2 regions of the Shinella sp. 838 genome follow, and region 1 is predicted to be linked to the other one. Evidence: riboswitches for the same ligand, from Rfam matches in the RefSeq annotation. Region 1 holds a riboswitch; the other holds the start of a gene.
The links. Region 1 has a riboswitch for FMN ahead of ribB (3,4-dihydroxy-2-butanone-4-phosphate synthase). Riboswitches for the same ligand answer to the same signal wherever they lie in the genome.

Region 1 (14,923 bases):
CTGCTCAACCGCGGCCGCTCGCTCGGTTCGTTCCGAAAGGACGAGATCAGCGAGGAAGAGGTGCTCGACATGATGGCCGGGCGGCGGGACCTGAAGTACCTGCAGGCCGAACTCGACATGGTCGCGGGCCGCAGGTCGGGGGAGCAGGCGGCCCTCTGACAGGTCCGACCGCTCCGGATTCCGGCAGATGAACACACCCAATCCGGCGGGGTTCTCCCCGTCGGTCCCTGATCCCGTTCGCCCATCCGTGCGGATGGCGGGCTTTGAAATGACGAGGAACTCCATGATTGATGTCAGTCTGTTCGGTGCGGGCCAGATCGGATCCGTGCACGCCGCCAACCTTGCGCGCCATCCGGGCGTGCGGCTGCGCTACATTGTCGATCCCTACCGGCCTGCGGCGGAACGGATCGCCGCAGAGACCGGCGCTAAGATCGCCGACACGGCCACCGTGCTTGCCGACCCGGCGGTGAAGGCGCTCGTCATCGCCTCCGCCACGCGGACGCATGCAGACCTGACCATCGCCGCTGCACGGCACGGCAAGGCGGTGTTCTGCGAAAAGCCGATCGACCTCGATATCGGCCGCACCGACGAGTGCCTGGCGGCCGTCGAAAAGGCAGGGATCGTCTTCCAGATCGGGTTCAACCGCCGCTTCGACCCGAGCTTCCGAAGCCTGAAGGCGCGGATCGATGCAGGTGACATCGGTTCCGTCGAACAGGTCATCATCACCAGCCGTGATCCGGAACCCGAAACGGAAGAAGCGCTTGCCGGCGGCGGCGGCGTCTTCCGCGAAATGACGATCCACGACTTCGACATGGCGCGTTACCTGCTCGGCGAGGAGCCCGTCGAACTCTTCGCGACCGGTTCCTCGCTCGTGCTGCCCTACTATGCCAAGCTTGGCGAATACGACACGGCCATGTTCATCCTGCGCACGGCGAGCGGGCGCCAGTGCCACATCAACAACAGCGTGCGCGCCGTCTATGGCTATGACCAGCGGATCGAGGTCCATGGCTCCGGTGGCATGCTGCGCGCGGGCAACCAGACGCCCACCTCCGTGGAGGTCTCCGGGCCTCTTCAGATCGCGACCGACAAGCCGCTCTATTTCTTCGTGGAGCGCTACCAGGGTTCCTATGCCGCGGAACTCGACCATTTCATCGAATGCGTGGTTGCCAACCGGAAGCCGGATGTCGGCGCGAGCGATGGCCGCAAGGCGATGATCCTGTGCGAGGCCGCACTGGCATCCGCCAAATCGGGACGCTTCGAGCCCGTCTCCTTCTGACACGCGTCGCAGCGGCCGCTCCTTGCCTATCGTGAAAGGGAAATCCGATGAAGAAATTCCGCCTTGGACTTGTAGGCGCTGGCCGGATGGGACTGGTTCATCTGCGCGCGGCGGCCGACAGCGCCCTCGTCGAGATTGCCGCCGTCGCCGATCCCTCCGTTGCGGCGCGTGAGATGCTGCGCCCGTTCGGCGTCGCGGTCCATGCCGATGCCATGGCGATGATCGGTGCGGGCGGGCTGGACGGGGTCCTTATCGCCACCCCGAGCCCCACCCATGTCGCGACCATCGCCGCGGTGGCAGCCCGGGGCTTGCCGATCCTCTGCGAGAAACCGTGCGGCATCAGCGCGGCGCAAGCGAAGGAGGCGGCGGCGATCGCCGAAAGCGCCGGGGTTCACCTGCAGATCGGCTACTGGCGCCGTTTCGTGCCGGAACTGAAGGCGCTGCGGGAGCGGATCATGGCAGGCTCCCTCGGCGAACTCTATCTGGTCTCCTGCTTCCAATGGGACGAGACGCCACCACCGGCGTCGTTCAGGGCCAGCGGTGGCGGTGCTTTCATCGACATGGGCGTGCATGAGTTCGATCAGCTTCGCTGGCTGACCGGGCAGGAGCTCCAGGACTATCGGGTGGCTGCGGCGAGCACGGCTTTCGCCGAGGTGGTCCCGGAGGATCCCGATGCCGTCCAGCTGTTGTGCACGCTGTCGAAAGGCGGCAATGGCCTCGTTTCGCTCGGGCGCAGATTTCCCATCGGTGATGCCTGCTGGGTGCAGGCGTTCGGCACGATGGATTTTGCGGAATCGCGGTTCTTCTGGCCGCCCGCCGGCGAAGCGGTATTCTTCGCGGCACTCCGCGCGCAGCTTGAGGATTTTGCCCGGGCGGTGCAGGGCCAGCCGTCGGCGGCGGCCACGGCGGCGGATGCCGTTGCCGCTCTCGTCGCTGCGGAAGCCGCAACGGCTGCGCTGCGGCAGGCGCGGTAGGTGTACAATGCCAAACCGGAGCACGCCCCGCACCCTTGCCGAGCTGAAGTCGCAGATCATTTCCCGCGAGATCGTCCTGTCCACGATGCTGGAGAAAACGGCCCGGTCCGCCTTTGAGGCGCCTGATCTCGTTGCCTTCGAGACAGGCAATGCTTTCGCAAGACGGACCGGCGTTCCGCCGCAAACCGTCGACCGCCTGGCCCGTCGCCTCGGCTTCAAGAATTTTCGGGATTTTAGGGGTGTTTTCCGCGCACATCTGCGTGAAATCTCCGAAAAATCCCCGTGAAGCCTGCCCACTGCGGCTGTTGCGGCAACGCACGATGTGGATGACGATGGTCGTGAGGGCGTGCGATCCGGCGCGCGCCAATCACTTTTTGCGCGCGCCGGATGGACGCTTACGACATGATCAGGCCGCCATCGACATTGATCGTCTGACCCGTGATGTAGGCGGCGTCCGGCGAGGCGAGGAAGGCAACGAGCGCGGCGACTTCGGCGGGTGTGCCGGCGCGGCCCATCGGGATGCCCTCGACCCATTCGGCCATCAGTTCGCCCGGGCCGTACTCGCCGAGCATCTGACCCCAGACGCGGTCGTTATAGTCCCACATCTCGGTGTGGATGATGCCGGGGCAGATGGCGTTGGCGGTGATGCCTTCCCGCGCCAGTTCCTTGGCAAGGCTCTGTGTCAGGCCGACGACGCCGAATTTCGAGGCGGCATAGTGCGGCGTGTAGATGAAGCCCTGGCGGGCCTGGCCGGAAGCGGTATTGATCAGGCGGCCCCTGGTGCCGCTGGCCCGGAAGCGGCGGATCGCCTCCTGGCAGCACAGGAACACGCCCTTGGTGTTGACGTCGAGATTGAGGTCCCATTCGCGCTCGGTGAGGTTTTCCACCTTGGCGATGGTGATGACGCCGGCATTCTGCACGGAGACGGAGATCGCGCCGAGCTTCGCTTCGGCCTCGCCATAGGCCGCCTGCACCGCCTTGGCATCGGTCACGTCGAGTGGAAGGCCGATCACCTCCGCCCCGGTTTCTGCGGCCAGCGCTTCGGCGGCAGCGACGGTATCCTTCTCGATCGCCGCGATGGCGACTTTCGCGCCCTCTTCGGCAAAGCGCTTGGCGATACCGCGGCCGATGCCCTTGTTGCCTCCAGTGACGAACACCGTCTGGCCTGCAAAACGTCTCATGGTCTTTTCTCCATAATGCGCGGCAGGCCGTGGTCTGGTCCGGGGATGGATCAGGCCGTGAGCCGGGCCGCAGTGAACTTGTCGGTGACGAGCACGTCGATGACGCCCAACTTCAGGGCGCCAGCGATGGCCTCGGTTTTCGATTCTCCGCCGGCGAGCGCCATGACGCGGTTGGTCTTGCGCAGCTCTTCCAGCGAAACGCCGATGACGCGGTCGTTAAGTGGCGTTTCGACCGGTTTTCCCTGCCGGTCGTAGAAGCGATAGGAAATCTCGCCGACCGCGCCGGCCTCGTGCAGCATCGCCATTTCCTGGCGGGAAAAGGTGTTGCCCGAACGAGCCAGCATTTCCGAAGGCTCGACCGCACCGATGCCGACGATGGCGAGGCTGAGGCGACCGAAGAGGTCCATGGTCTCGCGCACGGCCGGGTCCGCGAGCATCACGAGTTTCGCCTCGCGCGAGGACGTGATGCCCTGGACGAGCAGGAGCCGCGGCTCGCCGCCAGTGAGTTTGGCAAGGCGCGCGGTGAGCTGTGTTGCATGCATCTGCACCGAGGCATCGCCCATACCGCCGAGGATCTGCACGATGTACTTAGCTTTGGCGCTCTTCAGCGGGTGGATGTTGTCCACCATGCGCAAGATGGTCTGGCTCCAGCTCGAGACGCCGACGACCTCGTCCTGTTGTAGTGTCACTTCAAGGAAGTGGGCAGCGGCCTCACCGATCCGGGCCATGATCGCGCCGTCGCGGTCTTCCGAACAGTCGATGACGATGGCTTCGGTCAGGCCGTAGCGATCGCGCAATGCGGTCTCCAGCTCCGCGAATGTGCCGGCGGGCGGGATGACCGTCGTGCGCACGATATCTTCCTGCTCGGCGCGTTTCAGCATGCGTGAGACGGTCGCCTGCGACATGTGCATGATCTCGGCAATGTCAGCCTGCCGCTTGCCTTCCAGATGATACATCTGGGCGACGCGGGCGATCAGGCGCAACTCGTTCAGCCTTCCCATAGGGGTCTCCATGAGTGAATTTTTATTCACTCATAGTCGATGGACACGTTAGGGTCGAGCGGCAGATTGCGTCCTGCCAAACCACAAGTCGCTGTGTGGCGTCGGAAAGACGCGGCGCGATGGGGTTGGCGGCGCGCGGCAGGGCGGCGATGGCGGCAAGATCCGGCCAGACGCCGAGCGAGAGGCCGGCGAGATAGGCCGCGCCGAGCGCGGAGGCCTCGGGCGCATCGCACTGGATGACGGCGTGGTCGAGCGTGTCGGCAACGCACTGCATGAGAAACGTGTTCTGGCTCGGGCCGCCATCGGCATAGAGGCGGCCGAGTGGCGCCGGCGATTGCGCCGACATCGCCTTGAAGACGTCGTGCACCTGGAAGGCGATACTGTCCGTCACCGCGCGGGCCATCTGGGCGCGGCTGGTGTTGAAGGTGATGCCGGAGAAGAGCGCCCGCGCATTGGCGTGCCAATAGGGTGCGCCAAGGCCGACGAAGGCGGGCACGAAGCCGGGGCCGCCGGGTTCGGCTGACGCGGCAAGCTCGGTCAGCGCCTGCACGCCCGGCAGGCCCAGCATCTCGGCCATCCAGGGCAGCGAGGCGGCCGAGACCAGGATATTGCCCTCGAAGGCATAGGTCGGCCGGCCGCCGATCGACCAGGCGATTGTCGTGGTGATGCCCTGCTGCGGCGCAATGAAGCGGGGCAGGGTGGTCATGATCGAAGAGCCGGTGCCGAAGGTCACCTTTCCGTCGCCGGGATTGAAGGCACCGTGGCCGAAGAGGGCGGCATGGCTGTCGCCGATGGCCGAGGCGATCGGGATGCCGTCGGCAAGGCCCGGCACGTTCTTTGTCACACCGAAGCGCGAGGCGCTGTCGCGCACCTCGGGCAGGGCCGTCTTATCGACACCGAACAGGGCGCAGAGTTCATCGCTCCATTCCTGCCGGTTGAGGTCGTAGAGCTGGCTGCGCGCGGCGTTGGCGGCATCGCAGGCATGGACCGCACCGTCGGAAAAACAATGGATGAGCCAGGCGTCGATCGTGCCGAGCCGGACGGCGCGCCCGGCGGGTACGCGGTCGAGCAGCCACTTCATCTTGGGGCCGGGGAACATCGGATCGATGGGAAGGCCGGTCAGCGCAGCAACACGCGGCGCATGGCCCGCCGCGATCAGCTCGGCGCAGGCCGGCGCGCTGCGGCGGCATTGCCAGCTCACGACGGGTCCGAGCGGTTCGCCGGTCTCGGCATCCCAGATGGTGACGGATTCGCGCTGGTTGGAGATGGCGATGCCGATAATCTCGACGCTGGGGCCGGCGGCAAGGCACGCAGCGATCGCCTCCTGCACGGAGGCCCAGAGACGTAGCGGGCTTTGTTCAACCCAGCCCGGCTGCGGATGCTCGATGCCGACAGGGGAGGCGCCGCGGGCAAGGATCCCGCCGTCCGTGGAGACAAGCACGGCTTTCGAATTCGTGGTGCCCTGGTCGATGGCGAGGATGGCGGTCGTCATGGTGGCTCCGGTGAGCGGAATTGGAGGGGGCGCGGCGAAAGGGAGGTCTTGCCGCGCCCGGCGCGAAATCTAACCGCGCGGGATCACGCGTGGGAAGCTTTTCGCGCAATCAGGGCGACGGCCGCCTCGGCGATGGCGGCGGGCGACATGCCGAACTCGTCGAGCAGGAACTCGGCGGAGCCGGTGGGTGCGAAAATGCCGGGCACGCCGAGGATCTTCATCGGTACGGGCGCTTCCGCCACGACGACTTCGGCGATGGCGGAGCCGAGGCCGCCGAAGGTCGAGTGCTCCTCCGCCGTCAGGATGGCGCCGGTCTCGTGCGCCGCGGCGACCACGGCCTCGACGTCGATCGGCCGGACGGTCGCCATGTTGAGGACACGCGCCTCGATGCCCTGTTCGGCGAGGATGGCGGCGGCCTTTACCATGCGATGGGTCAGCGTGCCATTGGCAATGAGGGTGACGGCATCGCCGTTGCGCAGCAGGTTGGCCTTACCGAGCGCGAAGGTGTGGCCGGCCGGCAGCAGGTCCGGTACGCCGACGCGCGAGAGGCGCAGAAAGACGGGGCCGTCATATTTCGCGGCCCATTCCACGGCGGCGGCGGTCTCGATGGAATCGCAAGGCGCGATGACCGGCAGGTTCGGCAGGACGCGCGTCCAGGCGAAATCCTCGATCGAATGGTGCGTCGGGCCGAGCTCGCCATAGGCCATGCCGGAGGAAATGCCGACGAGCTTCACATTGGCGTTGGAATAGGCGATGTCGGCCTTGATCTGCTCCAGCGAGCGGCCGGTGAGGAAGCAGGCGGCGGCGCAGACAAAGGGCAGCAGACCGCCATTGGCAAGGCCTGCGCCGACGCCGACAAGGTTCTGCTCGGCGATGCCGACATTGACGAGGCGTTCGGGCCACTTGGCCTTGAAGCCGCCGAGCTTGGAAGAGCCGACGGAATCGTTGCAGACGGCCACGACCTTGGGATTGTCGGCGCCGAGGCGCTCCAGCACCGCGACGAAGGCGTCGCGGCAATCGTGAAGCTTAACGGAAGGGGTTACGGCGTTCATCAAAGGGCCTCCGAAAGCTCAGCCACGGCAATTTCGTATTGTTCGGCATTGGGCACCTTGTGGTGCCAGTCGACCTTGTCCTGCATGAAGGAAATGCCGTGGCCCTTGTTTGTGTGGGCGACGATGCAATGCGGGCGAGCCCCTCGTTTTTCCAGCGCCGGAACGATTTCGTCCATGGCATTGCCATTGATCTCGGTGACATCCCAGCCGAAGGCTTCGAGCTTGGCGGGGAAGGGGGCGAGATTGTTGGTGTCCTCAAGCGAAGCACCCTGCTGGAAGCGGTTGTGGTCGATGATCAGCGTCAGGTTGTCGAGGCCGAACTGCGCGGCCGAGGCGATCGCCTCCCAGTTGGAACCTTCCTGCATCTCGCCGTCCCCGGTCAGCACATAGATGCGGTAGGTCGCGCCGGTCAGCTTGGCGGCCTTCGCCATGCCCACCGCGACCGGCAGGCCATGGCCGAGCGGGCCGGTATTGGTCTCGACGCCCGGCACCTTGTTGCAGTTCGGGTGGCCGTTGAGTCGCGAATGCGGCTTCAGGAAGGTCGCGACTTCCTCTTCGGGGATGAAACCGCGCTTGGCGAGCGTGACGTAAAGCGCCAGGGCCACATGTCCCTTCGACAGCACGAACCGGTCGCGATCCGGCCGCTTCGGCTCGTCCGGCGAAACGTTGAGGATGCGAAAATAAAGCGCCGTCAGGATGTCGATGGCGGACATTTCCCCACCGATATGGCCTGCGCCTGCTTCAAACACCGCTTGCAGATCGCGAAGGCGGATCTGGCGAGCGATACGGTCAAGATCGTTCGGATGCATGAAATCCTCATGATGAATAAATATACATTAATAGATATATTTGCACGAGTGATACGCAAGTCAAGCAGAAATTCCATCAGTGAGTTCTAAAAAATTCGGGAAGGGCGCCTTGACACACTCCAACGGGATGCGATACGAATTTACACACACTAATGAATATTTATGCGATAGAGAAAACGCAAGACCGAGAACGGCCGGGAGGAGTGCTCATGGTGGCGGATGTGAAGGAAAGACAGGGCTTCGCAGGCGTGATGCTGCCGTCGCTGCGCGGCGCCACGGGGCCGCTGATCGGCCTCATCGTGCTGTGCCTCTTTCTCACCTTTGCGACGGACAAGTTCCTGTCGGTACGCAACTTCCTTAATGTGCTGGACCAGATCACGGTGCTCGGCGTCATGGCCGTCGGCATGACGATGGTCATCCTGATCGGTGGCATCGACCTTGCGGTCGGCTCGGTCATGGCGCTCGCCATGATGGTGCTGGGTTATCTCAACGTCGTCGCCGGCGTGCCGATGGGGCTTGCCATTCCGCTGGCGCTGGCGGCGGCCGCCTTGAACGGCCTGATCGCCGGGCTTCTGATCACGCGCTTCAACGTGCCGGCCTTCATCGCGACGCTCGCCATGATGTCGATCACCCGCGGCCTTGCCAACATGATCACCGACGGCCAGCAGATCATCGGCTTTCCGGCCTGGTTCAACATGATGGCCATCGTGCGCTTCGGCGGCTTCCTGACGCTCACCGTCGCCGTGATGATCGTCGTCTTCATCGTCGGCCTTCTCTACCAGCGCTACCGCCATGGCGGGCGCGTGCTCTACGCCATCGGCGGCAATGCCGAAGTCGCGCGTCTTGCCGGCATCAATGTCCAGCGCGCCACCGTGCTCGTCTATGTCGTTTGCAGCTTCCTTGCCGGCCTCTCGGGCATGGTGCTCGCCGCCCGGCTCGACTCCGTGCAGCCGTCCTCGGGCGTCTCCTATGAACTCGACGCCATCGCGGCGGTCGTCATCGGCGGCACTTCGCTTTCGGGCGGCACGGGCGGCATCGGCGGCACCATCATCGGCGTCCTCATCATCGGCGTGCTGCGCAACGGTCTCAACCTGCTCAGCGTCTCGCCCTTCATGCAGCAGGTCATCATCGGCGCCGTCATCGTGCTCGCCGTGACGGCCGAGACCTACCGCAAGCGCAAGTAGGACCGTTCACCCCCGCTGCCGGCGGGGAGGCGAAAACGGCCCGCAATGGTGCGGGCCGGCAAAAGGAAGGCGGCTTCCTGCAGGGGCGGGGGCTGCCGGGCAACCCGGAGGAGAAACCATGAAACTGTCCAAAATGCTGATCGCGGCGAGCGCCGTGTCCGTGCTCGCACTTCCCGCAACCGCCGCCGAGGTCAAGAAGATCGGCCTTGCCGTGCCGAACCTGCAGGCCGACTTCTTCAACCAGATCAAGCTCGGCGTCGAGAAACATGCCAAGGAAAAGGGTATCGAAGTCGTCGTGGTCGATGCCAAGAACGACACCAACACCCAGGTCAGCCAGGTGCAGGACCTGATGACGCAGGACATCAACGCCTTCATCTACATTCCGGCGGGCGCTGCCGCCGCCGCCGTGCCGACCCGCCTTGCCCGCGAGGCCGGCATTCCCGTCATCAACGTCGACCGTACGCCCGAGGGCGCGCCGGGTGATACGTTCATCGCCGGCGAGAGCGTCGAATCCGCCTATGAAGTCTGCAAGTACATCATCGGCAAGGCCGGTGGCGCGGGTAAGATGGCGATCATTCACGGCCAGAAGGGCACGACACCGGAAGTCGACCGCTTCACCGGCTGCAAGCGCGCTATCGATGAGGCCAAGGGTGTAGAGTTGATCGACCAGCAGTGGAGCAACATGTGGTCGGCCGACGAAGGTTTCACGATCGCGCAGAACATGCTGCAGGCCAACCCGGACATCACGATCATCTTCGGCCAGGCCGACGGTCTCGCCATGGGTGCCGCCAAGGCGGTCGACGTCGCCAACCTCTCGGACAAGGTGATCATCGGCGGCTATGACGGCGACGTCTCGGCCCTCGAATACCTCGCCAAGTGCAAGGGCCCGTTCATAGCCACTGCGACGCAGAGCACGCAGAAGATGGGCGTTCTCGCTGTCGAATCCGCGCTCGCCGTCGCCGCAGGCCAGAAGGTCGAGGAGCGCCAGACGCCGAATGCCGTGCTGACGACCTGCGAGAATGCGCCGGAATTCGTCAAGAGCCACCCGTAACCGCAAAGGCAGCAGCGCCATGACGACCCGCTCTCCCATCCTGTCGCTCCGCGGGATTCAGAAATCCTACGGTCCGATCAAGGTTCTTCACGGTGTCGATCTCGACATCCATCCGGGAGAGGTCGTGGCGCTGCTCGGCGAGAACGGTGCCGGGAAATCGACCCTGTCGAACATCATTTCCGGTACCGTACAGCCCTCCGCCGGGGAGATGACCTGGCTCGACAAGCCCTATGCCCCCGAAAATCCCCGCGCCGCCATGGACGAGGGGGTCGGCATGATCCACCAGGAACTGAAGCTGCTGCCGAAGCTGTCCATTGCCGAGAACGTCTTCGTCGGCCGCTATCCCATGACATCCGGCCGGCTCGACCGCAAGACGATGGAGGACAAGGCGCGCGCCGGCCTCCAGCGCCTTGGCCTCGACGTTTCGCCTGATCGCCTCGTCGAAGGGCTTTCGACCGGAAAACAGCAACTCATCGAAATCGCCAAGGCGCTGACGCTCAATGCGCGCCTGCTCATCCTCGACGAGCCGACCGCGGCGCTCGGCGGCGAGGAGACGCAGGCCCTCTTCCGGCAGATCGAGCGGCTGAAATCCGAAGGCGTCGGCATCATCTACATCTCGCACCGGCTGGAGGAGATCCGCCAGATCACCGATCGCATCGTCGTCATGCGCGACGGCGCCAAGGTGCAGGAGTTCGACAGCGGCGACGTGCCGATCCGCACGATCGTCGAGGCCATGGTCGGCCGCTCGCTGGAGCGCATGTTCCCCGCGCTCCCCGTGTCAACGGAGGAGGTGGCGCTGGAGGTGCGCAGCCTCTCCTCACCGACCAAAGCCTTTCGCGACATCAGTTTCGCCGTCCGCAGGGGCGAGGTTTTCGGCATTGCCGGGCTGATGGGCGCCGGCCGCACCGAGCTTGTGCGTGCCATCACCGGCGCCGATCCGATTTCTGCCGGCGACGTGTTTTTGCATGGCAAGCCGGTGACGCCGCGCTCGCCGATCGATGCGATCCGCAACGGCATCGTCCTCGTGCCGGAGGATCGCAAGCTGCAGGGCGTGGTGCTCGACCATTCGATCGCGGAAAATATCGGCTATGCCAACCTCGGCGAGATCGCGCGCAGCGGCTGGCTCTCCACCCGCCGCATTCGCGAATTCGCCGAGGATTACATCAAGAAATTCGGCGTGAAGGGCCGCGGCGGACAGAATGCCGGTGAACTCTCCGGCGGCAACCAGCAGAAGGTGGTGCTGGCCAAATGGCTGGCGCGCAAGCCGCAGGTGGTGGTGCTGGACGAACCGACGCGCGGCATCGACGTCGGCGCCCGCTCGTCGATCTACGATCTCATCATGGACCTTGCGCGGGAGGGCGTCGCCGTCATCGTGGTCAGTTCCGACCTCGAAGAGGTGCTCGGCGTGTCCAGCCGCATCATGGTCATGGCCCAGGGCAAGCAGGCCGGCATCCTGAACCGCGAGGACGCGAACGACGTCTCGGTCATGGAACTGGCAACGATTTGAACAAGGAAGCATTCATGTCTGACATCACGCTCAACGCGCCGAAACTGTTCGATCTCTCCAGCAATGTCGCCTTCGTGACCGGCGCCGGCAGCGGCATCGGCCAGCGCATCGCCATCGGCCTCGCCCAGTGCGGCGCCGATGTCGCGCTGCTCGACCGGCGCACCGACGACGGCCTCGCCCGGACGGCCGACTTCATCGCCCGGGCCGGACGCCGCAGCATCCAGATCGCCGCCGATGTCACCAGCGGCGCGGCGCTCGCCGAGGCGGTCGCCCGCACCGAAGCGGAACTCGGCTCCCTGACGCTCGCCGTCAATGCGGCCGGCATCGCCAACGCCAATCCGGCGGAGGAGATGGCGGAAGACCAGTTCCAGACGATGATGGACATCAACCTGAAGGGCGTTTTCCTCTCCTGCCAGGCCGAAGCCCGTGCCATGTTGAAGACCGGCCGCGGCGCGATCGTCAATATCGCCTCGATGTCCGGTGTCATCGTCAACCGCGGCCTCAGCCAGTGCCACTACAATGCCTCCAAGGCCGGCGTCATCCACATGACCAAGTCGATGGCGATGGAATGGGTCGGCCGCGGCATCCGCGTCAACACGATCAGCCCGGGCTACACCGCGACGCCGATGAACACCCGGCCGGAAATGGTGCACCAGACGAAACTCTTCGAGGAACAGACGCCGATGCAGCGCATGGCAGCTGTCGACGAGATGGTCGGCCCGGCCGTCTTCCTCCTCTCGGAGGCCGCGAGCTTCGTCACCGGCGTCGATCTCCTCGTCGACGGCGGCTTCTGCTGCTGGTAGCCGTCGGGAATTCTGCGCGGCCGGCGATGCCGGCCCTTGCATTCCTCCACCAGAATTCCCTATTTACGCCTGTTCTCAGGGCGGGGTGAAACTCCCCACCGGCGGTATCCGGAGCGATCCGGGAGCCCGCGAGCGCTTCCGTTGACGCGGAAGGTCAGCAGATCCGGTGCGATGCCGGAGCCGACGGTCACAGTCCGGATGGAAGAGGACATGTCTGCGGAACCGTCCTTCACCCGGGCGGTCGCGGGCCTGTTCGCCCAAGGGATTGAAACGCCGGCATCGGCAACCCTTGAAAGGCAATGAAATGGCACTCTCGAAAATTGAAGACGCAATCGCGGCCTTTGCGCGCGGCGGCATGATTGTCGTCGTGGATGACGAAAACCGGGAAAACGAAGGCGATATCATCGTGGCCGCGGATGCGGTGACCCCGGAAGCGATCGCCTTCATGATGAAACACGCCCGCGGCCTGATCTGCGTGGCGATGGAAGGCGAGCGGCTCGATGCGCTCGACATCCCGCTGATGGTTCCGCAGAACACGGAGTATCTTCATACGGCCTTCACCGTCTCCGTCGATTACCTTCCCGCCACGACGACCGGAATTTCGGCCGCCGATCGCGCGGCAACCGTCAAGGCGCTCATGGACCCCGCGAGCCGGCCGGAAGACTTCGCCCGCCCGGGCCACATCTTTCCCCTGCGCGCGCATCCGCGTGGGGTGCGCGGCCGTCCGGGCCACACGGAAGCTGCGGTCGATCTCGCGCGCCTTGCCGGCAGGAGCCCGTCGGGCGTGATCTGCGAGGTCGCCAACGATGATGGCACGATGGCCCGTCTGCCCGAACTGATCGATTTCGCGGCCATCCACCAGCTGCCGTTGATCAGCATCGAGGACCTCATCGCCCATGTCGCCGCCCGTGACGGCAACATGCCTGCCGTCGCCGCATAACGATCCGGTCAAGGACCATGCCGCTGTGCGTGAGTTCGGCGGCATGGGCGTGGCAGTTCCGTCAATCCGTTGCGGCGGTGTCGTTCGCGGTGTGCAGGAAGGTCTGGAACTGCTCCTCCGGCACGAAGGCGCCGCCCGTGGTCCAGATGATGTGGGTGGCCCCGGTTAGATGGTCGCCGATCCGCTGATATGCGCAGAAGTCCTTGCCCGCCGGATGTTTCACGATGAAATCCGGGCCGGCAAAGCCGGCGGCGGCGGAGGGTTCGAGGCGCAGGTTCTGGTTTTGGTGGGCGCTGAGGAGCCAGCGGAAGAGGGATGCGTCGTCGACGGTGAAGATGCCGGCCAGCATGCGGCGCATGACGGTGGCGACGAAGGCCGACATGCGGGCGACGGCCATGCCGTCCGCTTCCGTTCTGTTGGTCAGGCCGACGTCGTAGACCGAGACGAGATCTTCGGAACCGCTCATGAGATGGACCAGCGCACAGGGCGACTGAACCGGCTCCACGAAGAAGCAGTGCACATTGTCCCCGAAGACCTTCTTTGCACCATAGGCGACGCCGCCCGGTGCGCCGCCGATGCCGCAGGGCAGGTAGAGGAACAGCGGATGGTCGGCATCGACGACGATGCCGCGGGCCTGAAGCTGTTCGGCGAGTTCCAGCGCGGCGACGCTGTAGCCGAGGAAAAGGTGCCGGGATTGCTCGTCGTCGACGAAATAGATCGTCGGGTCAATCTCGGCGGCGATACGGGCATTTTCCACCGCGGTCGTATAGTCGGCATCGTGCCGGACAACCTCGACGCCGAGCCGCGTCAGCCGTTCCACCTTCCAGGCCTTGGCATCGGCGGACATGTGCACCGTCGCCCTGAAGCCGAGGGCGCGGGCCGCGACGCCCACGCTGAGCCCGAGATTGCCGGTGCTGCCGACGGCGATGGTGTAGCGGGAAAAGAAGGCTTTCGCGTCCGGCGCGGCAAGGCGCCGGATGTCTTCATCCGCCATCAGCAGACCCTCGCGCCGGGCCAATAGTTCGGCAAACAGGAAGACCTCGTAGACGCCGCCGCGCGCCTTGATCGACCCGGCGACGGGAAGGGCGCTGTCCGCCTTGACGAGAAGGGTGCCGAATTGCGCGTCGTCATAGTCCAGCGCCTTGCGCATGGCCTCCAGCGGCACGAGATCGGAGCGGATTTCGCCCCGCGTTGCCTTCAGGTCGGGAAAGCAGGTTTCCAGTAGCGGCGCCAGCCGCCGCCAGTTTTCCTGCGCCTCGTCCACATCCGATGGCTGCACGGGAAGCGTCGCATCCGCGATTGCGTTTTCGGTGTAGTGCGGGTTCGTCCAGAGCGTCGGGCGTCCCGCCAGCACATCGGAACGGGCGGGATTGTCGGGGAGGTGGATGGCCATGTCTTGATCCTGCGTCGGGGAAGGCGCGCGCCGCGCCATTGGCTTGCCGGTCTTCGGGGCGTTGCGATAGCCGCGGCGACAACGGCCTGGCAAGGCGTGCGCCGGCGGCGATGTCTTTCATGGGCCGCAGTGGTGGACCCTATCCCATGCGCTCGGAGGCATAGGAGCCCGGCGAGGGCGGGAAGACGATGGTCCGGTTGCCGTTGAGGAAGACGCGACCGTGGATATGGGCGTGGATGGCGCGGGCGAGCACCTGGCTC
Region 2 (14,923 bases), on a different contig from region 1:
ACACCAAGCGCGGAGAGCTTGTCCGGCACGCCGAGTTCCTCGCGCAGGCGCAACACGTAGTCGAAGAAGCCGTCGAAACCGCCGGCAATACCAAGGTAAGCGGCGGCGCTGGCGATCTTCGCCTCGATCGCCGGGCGGTTGAAGGTCAGCACCGGCGGCATCACGACGGCATTGGTCATGCCGTGGTGCGTGTTGTAGATGGCGCCGACCGGATGCGACAGCGAGTGGATCGCGCCGAGCCCCTTCTGGAAGGCGACGGCGCCCATGGCGGCCGCCGACATCATGTTGGCGCGCGCCTCGATATCGGTCCCGTCCTTGTAGGCGCGCGGCAGGAATTCCTTGACGAGGCGCATGCCCTCGAGCGCGATGCCCTGGCTCATCGGGTGGTAGAACGGCGAGCAATAGGCTTCGAGGCAATGGGCGAAGGCATCCATGCCGGTGCCCGACGTGATGACCTTCGGCATGCCGACCGTCAGCTCCGGATCGCAGATCGTCACCGAAGGCAGGAACTTCGGATGGAAGATCACCTTCTTGGTGTGCGTTTCGGAATTGGTGATGACCGAGGCGCGGCCAACCTCCGAACCGGTGCCGGCCGTCGTCGGCACGGCGACGATGGGCGCGATGCCGTCGGAATTGGCGCGGGTCCACCAGTCGCCGATATCCTCGAAATCCCAGACCGGGCGCGTCTGGCCCGACATGAAGGCGACAGCCTTGCCAAGGTCGAGGCCGGAGCCACCGCCAAAGGCGACGACGCCGTCATGCCCGCCGTCGCGGAACGCCTTGACACCGGCTTCGAGGTTCTTGTCGGTCGGGTTCGGATCGACCTCGGCGAACATCGCCCGGCCAAGACCAGCGGCCTCAAGAATGTCGAGGGCCTCTTTCGTGATCGCCATGGTCGAAAGACCACGATCGGTGACGAGCAGCGGCTTCTTCATGCCGACCGCCTTGCAGTGGTCGGCGAGTTCCTTGATGCGGCCGGCCCCGAACTTGATCGCGGTCGGGTAGCTCCAGTTGGCGGTGATGGTCATTATGCTTTCCTGAAATGGTAGGATTTCGGGCGGGTGAGATTATGGAAGCCGATGACGGAGAGCGAACCGCCGCGGCCCGTTTCCTTGACGCCCGTCCAGCACAAGGCCGGGTCGAGATAGTCGGCGCGGTTCTGGAACACGGTGCCGGTCTCAAGGTCGCGGGCGATCTTGGCAGCGCGATCGGAATCCTTCGTCCAGAGCGAGACGGTGAGACCGTATTTGCAGTCGTTCATCAGCGCGAGCGCTTCCGCGTCGCTCTTCACCTTCATGATGCCGACGGCCGGCCCAAAAGTCTCTTCCGTCATGAACTCCATCGAGTGGTCGACATCGACGAGGACCTGCGGGGCGACATAGGCACCGCCGTCATCCGCCGGGAAAAGTTTGGGATCGACCAGCGCCCTGGCGCCCTTCGAGACGGCGTCGGCGATCTGTGAACGCACCGTTGCGGCAAAACGCTTGTGCGCCATCGGGCCGAGCGTCGTTTCCGGGTCGAGCGGGTTGCCAAGCTTGTAGTTGGAGACCCAGGCAACCGACTTTTCGACGAAGGCGTCGTAGAGCTTCTCGTTCACATAGACACGCTCGATGCCGCAGCAGCACTGGCCGGAATTGTAGGTCGCGCCGTCCATCAGCGTATCGACGGCGGCATCAAGGTCGGCGTCTTCCATGACGTAGCCCGGGTCCTTGCCGCCGAGTTCGAGGCCGACCGGCGTGAAGGTGCCGGCCGCCGCGCGCTCGATGGAGCGGCCGCCTTCGACCGAACCGGTGAAGTTGACGAAATCAAAACTGTTGCCGGCGATGAGCGCCGAGGTCGTGTCATGGTCGAGGAAGACGTTCTGGAAGACATCCTCCGGCACGCCCGCCTCGTTGAAGGCGCGCACCAGCCGTTCGCCGACGAGCAGCGTCTGCGCGGCATGCTTGATGATGACGACGTTGCCGGCCATCAGCGCCGGGGCGATCGTGTTGATCGCGGTCATGTAGGGATAGTTCCACGGCGCGATGACGAAGACGACGCCATGCGGCTCGCGCTCGATGCGGCGCTCGAAACGCTCACTGTTCTCGATGACGATCGGCGCCAGCGACGAACCGGCGATCTCGGCGACATAGTTGGAACGCTCGTTGAAACCCTTGAACTCGCCGCCGTAGCGGACCGGGCGGCCCATCTGCCAGGCGATTTCCGGCACGATCTCGTCGGCCATCTCGTTGACGCGCGCGACGCCCTTGAGGACGAGCTGGATACGGTCTTCCAGCGGGCGCTTCGCCCAGGCCTTCTGGGCCTTCTTCGCACGGGCGACGGCCTCCTGCGCGGCGGCCAGCGGCATCGCCTCGCGCTCGGCATAGACCGAGCCGTCCACGGGGGATATGCATTTGATCACAGTCATGATCGACTTCCTGTTTCAGTTTAAATTCTGGCGTGGGACAATATCCGATCCTGCCGGCCGGAAAATATCCCCGAAGGGCTACTTTCCGCCGCAGCCGCCGCCGGTGTGCTGAGCCTTACGCTCTCTCGAAGCCGCGCGCCACCTCCCAGTCGGTGATGCGACGGTCGTATTCTTCCTGCTCCCATTCGGCCGCACGGACATAGTGGTCGACGACGTCGTCGCCGAAGGCCTCGCGCAGCATGTCGGAGTCCTTCAGTGCGGCGGTCGCCCCGCGCAGCGTCTTCGGGATCTCGCGGATGTCCTTGCCACCATAGGCGTCGCCTTCGAAGGGCGCTTCCAGTTCCAGCTTCTGCTCGATGCCGGCAATGCCGGCGGCAAGCAGCGCCGCCATGGCGAGATAGGGGTTGAGATCGGAACCACCGACGCGGCACTCGATGCGGATGCCCTTGGTGCCCTCGCCGCACAGGCGGTAGCCGGCCGTGCGGTTGTCCTTGCTCCAGATCGCCTTGGTCGGTGCGAAGGTGCCGGCAACGAAGCGCTTGTAGGAATTGATGTAGGGCGCGAGGAAATAGGTGATCTCGCTGGCATGGGCGAGCAGACCCGCCACATACATGCGCATCATCTCCGACATGCCGTATTTGCCGTCCCTGTCGAAGAACTTCGCTTCCTTGCCGTCAAGGCTCCACAGCGACTGGTGGATATGCGAGGAGGAGCCGGCCATGTTGTAGTTCCACTTGGCGAGGAACGTGACGGCCTTGCCGCGCTGCCAGGCGATTTCCTTGGTGGCGTTCTTGATGATCGAATGCCGGTCGGCCATGGTCACGGCTTCGGCGTATCGCACATTGATCTCCTCCTGGCCGGGCGAAGCCTCGCCCTTGGAGTTTTCCACCGGAATGCCGGCGCCCTGCAAGCCGTTGCGCAGCGCCCGCATGACGTCCTCTTCCTTGGTGGTCTGGAAGATGTGGTAATCCTCGTTGTAGCCGGAGGCCGTGCGCAGGTCGCGGTAGCCGCTTTCGCGCGCATCGTCGAAGGTCTGGTCGAACAGGTAGAATTCAAGCTCGCTCGCCATGAAGGGCTTCAACCCCAGCGCCTCGAGCCGCTTGACCTGCTTTTTCAGGACGGCGCGCGGCGAATGCGGAACCTCGGCATGGGTGTGGTGGTCCAGCACGTCGCAGAGAACCAGCGCCGTACCTTCCAGCCAAGGCAATTTGCGCAGCGTCGCAAGGTCCGGCTTCATCGTGTAGTCGCCGTAGCCGGCGGCCCAGCTCGTCGAGCGGTAACCGGGCACGGTCTCCATTTCCATGTCGGTCGCCAGCAGGTAGTTGCAGCTATGCGTCTCCTCATAGGCGCCATCGACGAAATACTGTGCGTGGAAACGTTTGCCCATCAGGCGCCCCTGCATGTCGACGAGACACGCCAGAACGGTATCGATGCGGCCCTCGGCCACATCCTTCTTCAGGTCATCAAAACTATAGGTCATGGTCATCGGGGGTGGTCCTGCGGGTTGGGGCGTCGTGCCGGACCGGGCCTTGCCGGCCCGGTCCGAAGGGTTTGGTCAATCAGCCGTTGACGTAGGGCGGTCCGGCCTTGTTGATGACGGCGTTGTAGTCCTCGAAGATCTTGACGACCTTGGCAGCCGTTTCGCTCTGGCCGGCGATCTCCTTCCAGAACACCTTTGCCGCATCTTCCACGGCCTTCCACTCGGCTGTGGGAATGCTGGTGAGCTTGAGCTTCGTGCCCTCGGCGCGCAGCTTCGCCTCACCGCCCCAGTACCACTGGTCGCGGTAGTTGTTGCCGGCCTCGATCGCCGTCATGACCAGCTTTTTCAGGTGATCGGGCAGTTCCGCCCACTTCTTCTCGTTGACGAAGAACGAGCCGATCCAGGCACCGGAGATGTTGTTGGTCAGGAAGTGATCCGTCACGTCGGCCCAGCCGACCGTGTAGTCCTCGGTGATACCCGACCAGGCCATGCCGTCGAGCTCACCGGTCTGCACGGCGACCTGCGCGTCTTCGTAGGGAATCGTCACCGGCACGACGCCGAACTGGCTGAGGAAACGGCCGGCCGTCGGGAAGGTGTAGAGGCGCAGGCCCTGAAGATCGGCCAGCGTGTTGATCGCCTTCTTGGTGTTGAAGTGGCACGGATCCTGCCCCGAGGAGGAGAGCCAGACGACGCCGCCAACCTTCTCGTAGGACGAGCGCCAGATGTCGGCGAGGCCGTACTGCTTGAAGAGCACGGGCACGTCGAGGATCTGCTTGGTGGCAAGCGGGAAATAGCCGCCGAAGGTGGCGACATCAGCCGGGGACGCCATGGAATCGTCGTCCGAATGCACGGCGTCGATCGTGCCGGCCTGGAGCGCACGGAACAGTTCGCCCGTCGGCACGATCTGGTCGGCAAAGTAAAGCTCGATCTCCAGCTCACCCTTGGCGGTGGCGTTGATGGCGTCGATGATCGGCTTGGTGACGTGCTCGCCGAGCGCGGCGCCGGCATAGGTCTGGAAGCGCCACTTGATGGCGGTCTGCGCCCGCACGATAGCGGGTGCCGAAAGCGTCGCTGCGCCGGCCGCACCGATCGTGACTGCCCCAGCCCGTGTCAGAAATTGCCGTCTGTTGGTCATATCTCTATCCCTCTGGTTAAACGTCTCGCTTTTGCCGGGAACGGCCGTTCATCCCGGACGATCAATCGTCTTTTCTTCTATCGGCCTCATTGCGCGTTGGTGCCGGCGGCCTTGCCGCCGGCAAAGTCCTCACTTGGCGTAGTAGTTGTTCGGCAGCCACGTCGCGATTTCCGGGAAGCAGCCGATGATGATCAGGCTCGCGATCATGATGCCGACGAAGGGCCAAATCGACTTGTAGATGTCGGTCATGCCGATGCCGGGCGGCGCCATGGCGCGCATCATGAACAGGTTGTAGCCGAAAGGCGGGGTGATGTAGGCGATCTGGCAGGTGATCGTGTAGAGCACGCCGTACCAGACGAGGTCGAAGCCGAGCTTCTGCACCAGCGGGATGTAGAGCGGCGCCACGATGACAAGCATCGCCGTGTCGTCGAGGAACATGCCCATGACGAGGAAGGACAGCTGCATCAGCACCAGCACCTGCCAGGGCTCGAGGCCGAGGTCACCCAGGAAGAAGCGCTCGATCGACTTGACCGCGCCGAGACCGTCGAAAACGGCGCCGAAGCAGAGCGAGGCGATAAGGATCCACATGAACATGCAGGTGATGCCGAGCGTCTTCTGCAGAACGTCGTTCCACAACTTGACGCTGAGGCGGCCGCGCTGCCAGGCAACGAGCGCCGAGGAGATCGCGCCGACCGCCGAGGCTTCCACGAGGCTGGCGATGCCGCTCAGGAACAGCCACATCATCAGCGTGAAGATGCCGAGCGGCAGGATGCCCGCGGTCAGGAGCTTCAGTTTCTCGGCCATCGGCACGTCGCGCTCTTCCGCCGGTAAGGCCGGGCCGAGCGACGGGTTGATGCGGCATCGCACATAGACGTAGATCGCCATCAGCAACGCCATCAGGAGACCCGGCAACACGCCGGCGAGCCAGAGCTGACCGACCGGAACGCGGGCGATCATGCCGTAAAGCACGAGCACGATGCTCGGCGGGATCAGGATGCCGAGCGTCGAGCCGCCCTGCACCACACCCGTCGTCATCACCTTGTCGTAGCCGCGACGCAGCAGCTCCGGCAGCGCGATCGTCGCGCCGATCGCCATGCCGGCGACCGAAAGGCCGTTCATGGCGGAAATAATGACCATGAGGCCGATCGTACCGAGCGCCAGGCCGCCGTTGATCGATCCCATCCAGACGTGGAACGCCTTGTAGAGGTCTTCGGCGATACCCGATTCCGAGAGCATGTAGCCCATGAAGACGAACATCGGCACCGTCAGCATCGGATACCATTTGACGAGCTTCATGGCCGAGGCGAAGCCCATTTCCGAGCCGCCCGTGCCCCACAGCAGGAAGGCTGCGACGACGCCGACGAAGCCGATGACGGCGAAGACCCGCTGCCCGGTGAGCAGCAGCACCATCATGCCGGCGAACATCGTGATTGCGATGAATTCATAGCTCATGCGATCGGCCTTCCCCGCAATTCAGCGATATCCTTGAAGAGCGAAGAACTGGCCTGTGCGAGCATCATCACGATGCCGAAGGTCATGATGATCTTGATCGGCGCCATATAGGGTGCCCAGGCCGAAAAACTCTTTTCCTTGAACTGGATGGCATAGGTCGTGCTGGTGATGCCACCGTAGAGCATGAAGCCGAGGAAGATGATCAGGGCGACCGCCGTGACCGTATCGAAGACCGCACGCTTGCGGACGGACCAATTGCTGTAGAAAAGGTCCATGCGCACATGGTCGCCGGTCTGCATGGCGAAGGCGCCGCCGAGCATATAGTAGGCGGCCATGGTGAATTGCGCCGATTCCAGCGTCCAGCTCGCGGGCAGGTGGAATGCCTTCGAGACAGAGGAATACAACAGGATCGCGAACATCGCGAAAATCAGATACATCGCAAAAAGGCCGACACGCCGGTTGAACGTGTCGACGAAGCGAACATAGCGCTTGATGAAATCAGGCATGGCCCCTGCCTCCGCCGACGGAGGCGGTTTTCTCAACCGGGCCATACCCCTTTTGTAGCAACACAAGCATCCGCTTGGCCTCTCCTGTTCGTGTTCTTCTCCGTCTCCACGGATGTCGTTCCCCGGGTCTTTTTATTGGATCACGGGAAGGCTCTTTTCGAGCAGTCCCGCCAGATAGTCGGCCACGACCCGTTGGCCGGCTTCGTCTTTTATGAGGTCGTTGCGGACCTCGATCATCACGTTGGCAAGGCCGTTGGAAAGGCCGTGCTCCTTGAGCGTATGCGTCACGCCGTCTTCCGGCCCATAGGGCTCGTTGCGGCGGATGTCGTAGGGGCCAGCGCTGCCGGCCGTGTTGAGCATGGCATCGGCAAGGCGCGTGTCAGCGTCGTGCAGGATGCCGATCTCGACCGCGCGCGGCTTGCCGAAATAGACCGGCGTGAAACTGTGCATGGTCACGATGACGGGCGCCCTGCCCTCCCCGATCCGGCTCTTCACCAGACCGGCGAGCTTTTCCCGGAATGGCAGGTAGAGCGCTTGCGTTCGGGCATCGCGCGCCGCCTGATCGAGGCCGGCATTGCCGGGAACGGCGAAAACCTCGCTCTTTTCGGGCATGGCGGCCGGCGATTCCGGCGGGCGGTTGCAATCGTAGACGAGGCGGGAGAACCGCTGGAAAACCAGGGCCGCATCGAGACGTTCGGCAATGAGGCGCGACACAGCAAGCGCACCGGGATCCCAGGCGATATGGCTTTCAAGCGCCTCCTCGGGCAGGCCGAGCGTGCCGAGCGCCTTCGGAAGCAGGCGGGAAGCATGCTCGCAGACCAGGATGACCGGGCCGCGGGCAATACTATTCTCCAGGGCGACGGGGTCGCCCTCTTCTCCAGTCAGAATTCCCATTAGCCTGATCCCCTCGACCGGCTCTTATCGTTAATGAAGAGAATTCTTCACAGTCTGGCCGCTGTCAACGGGGTATTGAAAAAATCTCTTCAAAAAAACATTTGACTCGAATTGTGACAGCGCGCTTTATTTCCGAAACTTCGGCAAAGACCGAAGCGCAGGGGAACAATTTGACGCTCAACCAAGCATCCATGACGGTGTCGGATGTGATCAGTGCCCATTTCGATGCGTTGACCCGCGCCGAAAAGCAGCTGGCCACGTCGCTGCTCGACAACTATCCCGTCTCCGGCCTCGGCAGCATCACCACGGTGGCGGAAAACGCCGGCGTGTCGACGCCGACCGTCGCCCGCATGGTGCAGAAGCTCGGTTTTCGCGGCTTCCCGGATTTCCAGGCACGCCTCCACCACGAGCTGGAAGCCACCCTGTCGAACCCGATCAGCAAACACGACCGCTGGGCGACCAAGGCACCGGGCACGCACATCCTCAACCGCTTCGCCGACGCGATCATGACCAACCTGCGCCAGACGCTCTCGCAGGTGGAAACCGCCGAATTCGACAGTGCCGCCGCCCTTCTCGCCGATCGCCAGCGCAGCATCTACATCATCGGCGGGCGCATCACGAAGGCGCTCGCCGACTACCTCTTCACCCATCTCCAGGTCATCCGCCCGAACGTCACGCAGATCGCCGCCAATCCCAGTTCCTGGCCGCATTATGTGCTGAACATGAAGGCCGGCGACGTGCTCGTCATCTTCGATATCCGCCGCTACGAGCAGGAGATGGAGACGCTCGGCCGCGCCGCCCGCGAGCGCGGCGTGGAAATCGTTCTCTTCACCGACCAGTGGGCTTCGCCCGTCGCCAAGGTCGCGGCGAAGGTCTTTCGCGTGCATATCGAGGTGCCTTCCGCCTGGGACTCGTCCGTCGTGACGCTGTTCATCGTGGAGGCGCTGATCGAAGCCGTCCAGAGTTCGGGCTGGGAGGAAACCAGCGGCCGAATGAAAACGCTGGAGGGCCTCTTCGAGGCTAGCCGGCTTTTTCGCAAACCCCGGTCGGAGGTTCCCGGCAAGACCTGATAGACATCAGAAAAAAACGAAATAAAACTGTCACATAAGCTTCATCTGCCGCCAGTATCAGCTTCGCCGAAGTTGACTGACTCACAAAAGGAGAACACCCGTGATGTCACATACGAAACGTCTGCTTTCGCTCTCCACCGCGCTGGCAATTGCCATTCCCTCGCTCGCCTTCGCCGAGCCGAGCGCCGAGCTCATCGAAGCGGCGAAGAAGGAAGGCATGCTGACGACGATCGCGCTGCCGCACGACTGGTGCGGTTATGGTGACGTCATCGCCTCCTTCAAGGCAAAGTATCCGGAAATCCAGGTCAACGAACTGAACCCGGATGCCGGTTCGGCTGACGAAATCGAAGCCATCAAGGCCAACAAGGACAACAAGGGCCCGCAGTCGCCCGACGTGATCGACGTCGGTCTCGCCTTCGGTCCGTCCGCCAAGGCCGAAGGCCTGCTGCAGCCCTACAAGGTCTCCACCTGGGACGAAATCCCGGACACCATCAAGGACGCCGAAGGCTACTGGTACGGCGACTACTACGGCGTGATGTCCCTTCTCGTGAACAAGGACCTCGTCGCCAACACGCCGAAGGACTGGGCCGACCTCCTGAAGCCGGAATATGCCGGTCAGGTCGCGCTCGCCGGCGACCCGCGTGCGTCCAACCAGGCCATTCTCGGCGTTCTCGCCGCCGGTCTCGGCAAGGGTGCAAAGTCCGGCAAGGAAGCCGGTGAGGCAGGCCTTGCCTACTTCGCCGAAATGAATAAAGCCGGCAACTTCGTCCCTGTTATCGGCAAGTCCGGCACGCTGGCACAGGGTTCCACCCCGATCGTGATTGCCTGGGACTACAACGCGCTCGGCTGGGCAAAGACCCTCAACGGCAACCCGCCGACCGAAGTCGTCGTTCCCGCGACGGGCGTTCTCGCCGGCGTCTACGTTCAGGGCATCTCGGCCTATGCGCCGCACCCGAACGCCGCCAAGCTGTGGATGGAGCACCTGTACTCCGACGAAGGTCAGCTCGGCTGGCTGAAGGGCTATTGCCATCCGGCACGCTTCAACGCCATGGTCAAGGCCGGCAAGGTTCCGCAGGACCTGATCGACGCCCTGCCGCCGGCAGAATCCTATGAAAAGGCCTACTTCCCGACGCTCGAGGAAGTCGATGCCAACAAGGCTGCCGTGACCGGCGCCTGGGACAGCGTCGTCGGCGCGAACGTGCAGTAAACGACATCCCCCGTCGCCCCGGCTGCAAGGCCGGGGCGACGATTGCGGTATGCCAATGACGGCAACCCCTTGAGGCCACCTTAATGTCATCAGACAGCTCAGCCGCACCGCCGCCCGCGCGGGCGCCCTTCCGCCTCCCGCTGCACTGGCTCGGCGCCGTGCCGTTCGCGATCTTCGTCCTGTTGTTCCTGATCATGCCGACGATGCGCATCGTCATCGGCGCCTTTCAGACGCCGGACGGCAGCTTCACCCTGGACAACATCCGGGGCCTGTTCACCACATCCATCCTCTCGGCCTACTGGATCTCGATCAAGATCTCCATCGCCTCCGCCCTGCTCGGCTGCCTGATCGGCTTTTCCGTCGCGGCCGCCGCGGTGCTCGGCGGCCTGCCGAAATGGATCCGCGGCCCGCTGCTGACCTTTTCCGGCGTCGCCTCCAACTTCGCCGGCGTGCCGCTCGCCTTCGCCTTCCTTGCGACGCTCGGCCCCGTCGGTCTCCTGACGGTGTTCCTGAAGACCCAGCTCGGCATCGACCTGCGTGCCCTCGGCTTCAACATCCTGTCCTTCTGGGGTCTCACGGTCACCTATCTCTTCTTCCAGATCCCGCTGATGATCCTCATCATCACGCCTGCGCTCGACGGTCTGAAGCGTGAATGGCGGGAAGCGGCGCAGATCCTCGGCGCGACGAACGCGCAGTACTGGCGCATGGTCGCCTTCCCGATCCTGCTGCCCTCCTTCCTCGGCACGCTGGCGCTGCTCTTCGCCAACGCCTTCGGGGCCGTGGCCACCGCCATCGCGCTCACGGGCTCCTCGCTCTCCATCGTGCCGATCCTGCTCTTCGCGCAGATCCGCGGCGACGTGCTCGGCAACCCGCATCTCGGTTACGCCCTCGCCTTCGGCATGATCGTCGTGACGGGCATCGCCAACACAATCTACATCTGGCTGCGCGCCCGCAGTGAAAGGTGGCTGAAATGAAGAAGTTCTGGGCCTGGGGCGCCCTCATCTTCGGGCTGCTCTATTTCATCCTGCCGCTCCTCGGCATGACCAACTTCTCGCTGAAGATGCGCCGCGGCGTCTATTCGCTGGATGCCTATGCCGTCGTGCTCGGCGATCCGCGCTTCCAGGAGACCTTCACCTATTCGATCCTAATGGCGCTCGCGACCATCGTCTTCGGCGTGCTGCTGGTGGTACCGACCGCCTACTGGGTGCGCCTGAAGCTGCCGGGCCTTCGTCCCTATATCGAGTTCATCACGCTCTTGCCGCTGGTCATCCCGGCCATCGTCATCGTCTTCGGCTATATCAGGCTCTACAACACCTCGAGCTGGCTGCCGCTGACGGGTTCAATCACCGGCACGAACATCCTCCTGATGTTCGGCTATGCGACGCTGGCGCTGCCCTACATGTATCGCTCCGTCGATACGGGCCTTCGCTCCATCGACATCGCCACGCTGACGGAGGCCGCGCAGAGCCTCGGCGCCGGCTGGACGACGATCCTCGCCAAGATCATCCTGCCGAACGTTCTGGTCGCCGTGCTGTCGGGCGCGTTCCTGACCTTCGCCATCGTCATCGGCGAGTTCACCATGGCCGCCCTGCTCAACCGCCCGGCTTTCGGCCCGTACATGCAGCTTCTCGGCGCCAATCGCGCCTACGAGCCGGCGGCGCTTGCGGTGATGTCCTTCGCGCTGACCTGGGGCTGCCTCGGCCTGATCCAGCTTGTTTCCCGTTTCCAGAAGGGCGCGCAGAGCGCGACTTAAGGATTTTCCATGAGCTTTCTCACTCTTACCAGCCTCCAGAAGTCCTTCGGCCCCGTTCAGGTCGTCAAGGATTTCAACATGTCGATCGAAAAGGGCGAGTTCGTCTCGTTCCTCGGCCCGTCGGGCTGCGGCAAGACCACCGTGCTGCGCATGATCGCCGGCTTCGAGACGCCGTCGGGCGGGGCGATCACCATCGATGGCAAGAGCCAGGTGAACCTGCGTCCCAACCAGCGCAACATCGGCATGGTGTTCCAGGCCTACGCCCTCTTCCCGAACATGAACGTCGCGGAAAACGTCGCCTTCGGCCTCAAGGTCGCCGGCCGGCCCAAGGCGGAGATCGACGCCCGCGTCAAGGAAATGCTCGGGCTGATCAAGCTCGACCATCTCGCCGACCGCTACCCCTACCAGATGTCCGGCGGCCAGCAGCAGCGTGTGGCGCTCGCCCGCGCGCTGGCGCCCAAGCCCCAGGTTCTCCTGCTCGACGAACCGCTCTCCGCCCTCGACGCCAAAATCCGCGTGTCGCTGCGCGAGGAAATCCGGCAGATCCAGCAGCAGCTCGGCATCACCACGGTCTTCGTCACCCATGACCAGGAAGAAGCCCTGTCGATCTCCGACCGCATCGTCGTGATGAATGCCGGCAAGGCGGACCAGATCGGCAAACCGGCCGATATCTACAACCGGCCGGCAACCCGCTTCGTCGCCAGTTTTGTCGGCACGCTGAACCTCATCGAGGCGAAAGTCGTCGACCCCACCGCCAACCGCGTCTCGATCGGCGATCAGGGCGTGACGCTGCGCGAGCCGCTCGGCAATGCGAAGGCCGGCGACACCGTCTCGCTGGCACTGCGCCCGGAAGCCGGCTCCATCGCGCCCGATGCGAAGGGCGACACGGCGCTGACGGGCGAGGTCGTCTCCTCGAACTTCCTCGGCTCGGTCATCCGCACCCGCATGAAGGTCGGCGGCAGCGTCATCTCCTTCGACATGTTCAACAGCCCGGGCCTTGTGCCGCCGACCGTCGGCGACACGGTCACGCTGCGCTTCACGGCCGGCGATCTCCTGGTCATCCGCGACTGAGCAGTCCGGCGCGGCCGTGAAGCACTTTTCCAAGCTTCGGCCACGCTTTGGAAAAATCTGTCGTGATTTGCGCCTTTTGCGTCGCCCGCGGATTTGATCTGCGGGCGCTCGCCGGTTAGTCTTCACCCGTTCTCAGGGCGGGGCGAAACTCCCCACCGGCGGTATCGGGCGTCAAAACCCGGAGCCCGCAAGCGCCTTCCGCAAAACGGAAGGGTCAGCAGATCCGGTGCGATGCCGGAGCCGACGGTCACAGTCCGGATGGAAGAGAGCAAGCAGGAGAAACCCGCCGTCACTGGTGGGCCGCGTCCTGCGTGTTCGCCCAAGGGGACCGTTGCAAAATGGCTCAACCCTTGAAAGGCCTAGACATGAATGTGAATGCCACCCCCTCCGCCCGCATCGCCGTCATCCGTGCCCGCTGGCACGCCGGCATCGTCGATCAGGCGGTCGATTCCTTCGTCGCCGAATGGACCGCGCTCGGCGGCCGCGCCGAAGAGGTCGATATCATCGACGTGCCCGGCGCCCTCGAAATCCCGCTGCATGCCCAGCTTCTCGCCCGCACGGGCCGTTACTCCGCCATTCTCGGCGTCGCCCTCGTCGTCGATGGCGGCATCTACCGCCACGATTTCGTCGCCGGCACCGTGGTGGACGCGATCGTGCGCGTCGGGCTCGACACCAACGTGCCGGTGCTCTCGGCCGTGCTGACGCCGCACAATTTCCAGGAATCGGACGCCCACATCGCCTTCTTCCGCGACCATTTCGTCATCAAGGGCAAGGAAGCCGCCAACGCGGCCCGGCAGATCATCGATGCCCGGGCGCAGGTGGCGCTGGCGACGGTCGCCTGAATCAAAGTTTGAAGGCGCGGAATCGATCTGTCAGGACGGGCCCGCAAACCGTTGAAAAGACTAGACGGGGCCCGGCAGCCATGCCGGGCCTTTTGCGTGGGCTACCCCCATCACGCCCTGCATGCCCGTCGCCCCCCTGAAAGCGCCACGGTCACGCCAGTCGCTATGTTTTCCTTCGCACGCCTGCGCCCTTCTCCCTAACCTCTTCGTCATGGTCGGGTTCGAACTGCAATCCACGCCCCACCCGCGGCATGGATCCCCAGGTCAAGCCCGAGGACGACGGAGGGAGGAGAACCGCCTCTGCTCTTTCCAGTCGACATGCCTGCCGCCCCGTCTACCCCTGAAGGTTCTTCAGATAGATCGACAGCAGCTGGATCTGCGAGGAGATGCCGAGTTTGCGGTAGACGTTGCGGCGATGGACTTTCACCGTGCCGGTGGAGATATCGAGCTTCAGGCCGATCGATTCCGACGAGTGCCCCTGCAGGACGAGTTCGATGATCGAGGCCTCGCGATCCGTCAGGTTCAGCTTGCGCCACACCCGGTCGGCCGCGCTCACGGGTTCGCTCCGGCGGCCCCGTCCCTGCCCCGTTTCCGCAAAGCGCTCGCCAAGGCCGCTCCAGGCGCGCCGCACGAGGGCGGCGACGAAGGGTTCGGTATCGCTGAGCAGCGCAAATTCCTGCGCCGGAAAGACACCGGTCTTCTCCCGCCGCATCAGCGAGACCACAACGGTCACGCCGCTTTCCACCGGAACGAAGAAGCCGAGCTCTTCGGCAAGCCGCGTCTGCGAATAATAGGTGCGGAAATACTCGCTCGAGAAGAACCGGTCCGGCGCCAGCTCCCGCATGCGGAAGATGCCGGCGCGACCGGCCCGCGTCGTGCGGTAGAACGGATCGAGCAGGTAGGGTCCGGCCTGGTAGAGCGTTACGAAGACGTGGTGGTCATCCGCATCGAAGGTGCTGAAGAGATCGATCGGCCGCGCCTTCTCGTGATAGGCGAAGATGACGATGTCGTCGAAACGCACCAGGGCCCGCATCATCGCAAGCAGGGTCTCGCCGGTCTGCCGGTCGCTGGTCTGCCGGTCGGCGTTTTCCGGCGCACCGGTCCAG

Region 2: linked by a shared signal. The riboswitch ahead of P9A16_RS04460 (6,7-dimethyl-8-ribityllumazine synthase) and the one ahead of ribB (3,4-dihydroxy-2-butanone-4-phosphate synthase) in region 1 are both predicted to bind FMN.

What each region holds. Positions count from the first base shown of each region.
Region 1 covers NZ_JARSBQ010000010.1:38,883-53,805, reverse strand. The annotation lists gene P9A16_RS24665 (ATP-binding cassette domain-containing protein) at 1-159, shown strand, start outside; gene iolG (inositol 2-dehydrogenase) at 284-1,276, shown strand; gene P9A16_RS24655 (Gfo/Idh/MocA family protein) at 1,324-2,250, shown strand; gene P9A16_RS24650 (SDR family oxidoreductase) at 2,646-3,431, opposite strand; gene P9A16_RS24645 (sugar-binding transcriptional regulator) at 3,482-4,432, opposite strand; gene P9A16_RS24640 (FGGY family carbohydrate kinase) at 4,455-5,924, opposite strand; gene P9A16_RS24635 (transketolase family protein) at 6,008-6,976, opposite strand; gene P9A16_RS24630 (transketolase) at 6,976-7,785, opposite strand; gene P9A16_RS24625 (ABC transporter permease) at 7,995-8,969, shown strand; gene P9A16_RS24620 (substrate-binding domain-containing protein) at 9,088-10,020, shown strand; gene P9A16_RS24615 (sugar ABC transporter ATP-binding protein) at 10,040-11,527, shown strand; gene P9A16_RS24610 (SDR family oxidoreductase) at 11,542-12,330, shown strand; FMN riboswitch at 12,398-12,544, shown strand; gene ribB (3,4-dihydroxy-2-butanone-4-phosphate synthase) at 12,635-13,270, shown strand; gene P9A16_RS24600 (D-serine ammonia-lyase) at 13,332-14,663, opposite strand; gene purU (formyltetrahydrofolate deformylase) at 14,803-14,923, opposite strand, start outside.
Region 2 covers NZ_JARSBQ010000001.1:940,785-955,707, reverse strand. The annotation lists gene P9A16_RS04520 (iron-containing alcohol dehydrogenase) at 1-1,028, opposite strand, end outside; gene P9A16_RS04515 (aldehyde dehydrogenase family protein) at 1,028-2,407, opposite strand; gene P9A16_RS04510 (glutamine synthetase family protein) at 2,523-3,887, opposite strand; gene P9A16_RS04505 (TRAP transporter substrate-binding protein) at 3,967-5,022, opposite strand; gene P9A16_RS04500 (TRAP transporter large permease) at 5,152-6,474, opposite strand; gene P9A16_RS04495 (TRAP transporter small permease subunit) at 6,471-6,980, opposite strand; gene P9A16_RS04490 (N-formylglutamate amidohydrolase) at 7,113-7,874, opposite strand; gene P9A16_RS04485 (MurR/RpiR family transcriptional regulator) at 8,066-8,944, shown strand; gene P9A16_RS04480 (ABC transporter substrate-binding protein) at 9,045-10,151, shown strand; gene P9A16_RS04475 (ABC transporter permease) at 10,235-11,125, shown strand; gene P9A16_RS04470 (ABC transporter permease) at 11,122-11,904, shown strand; gene P9A16_RS04465 (ABC transporter ATP-binding protein) at 11,914-12,975, shown strand; FMN riboswitch at 13,100-13,249, shown strand; gene P9A16_RS04460 (6,7-dimethyl-8-ribityllumazine synthase) at 13,341-13,817, shown strand; gene P9A16_RS04455 (helix-turn-helix transcriptional regulator) at 14,152-14,923, opposite strand, start outside.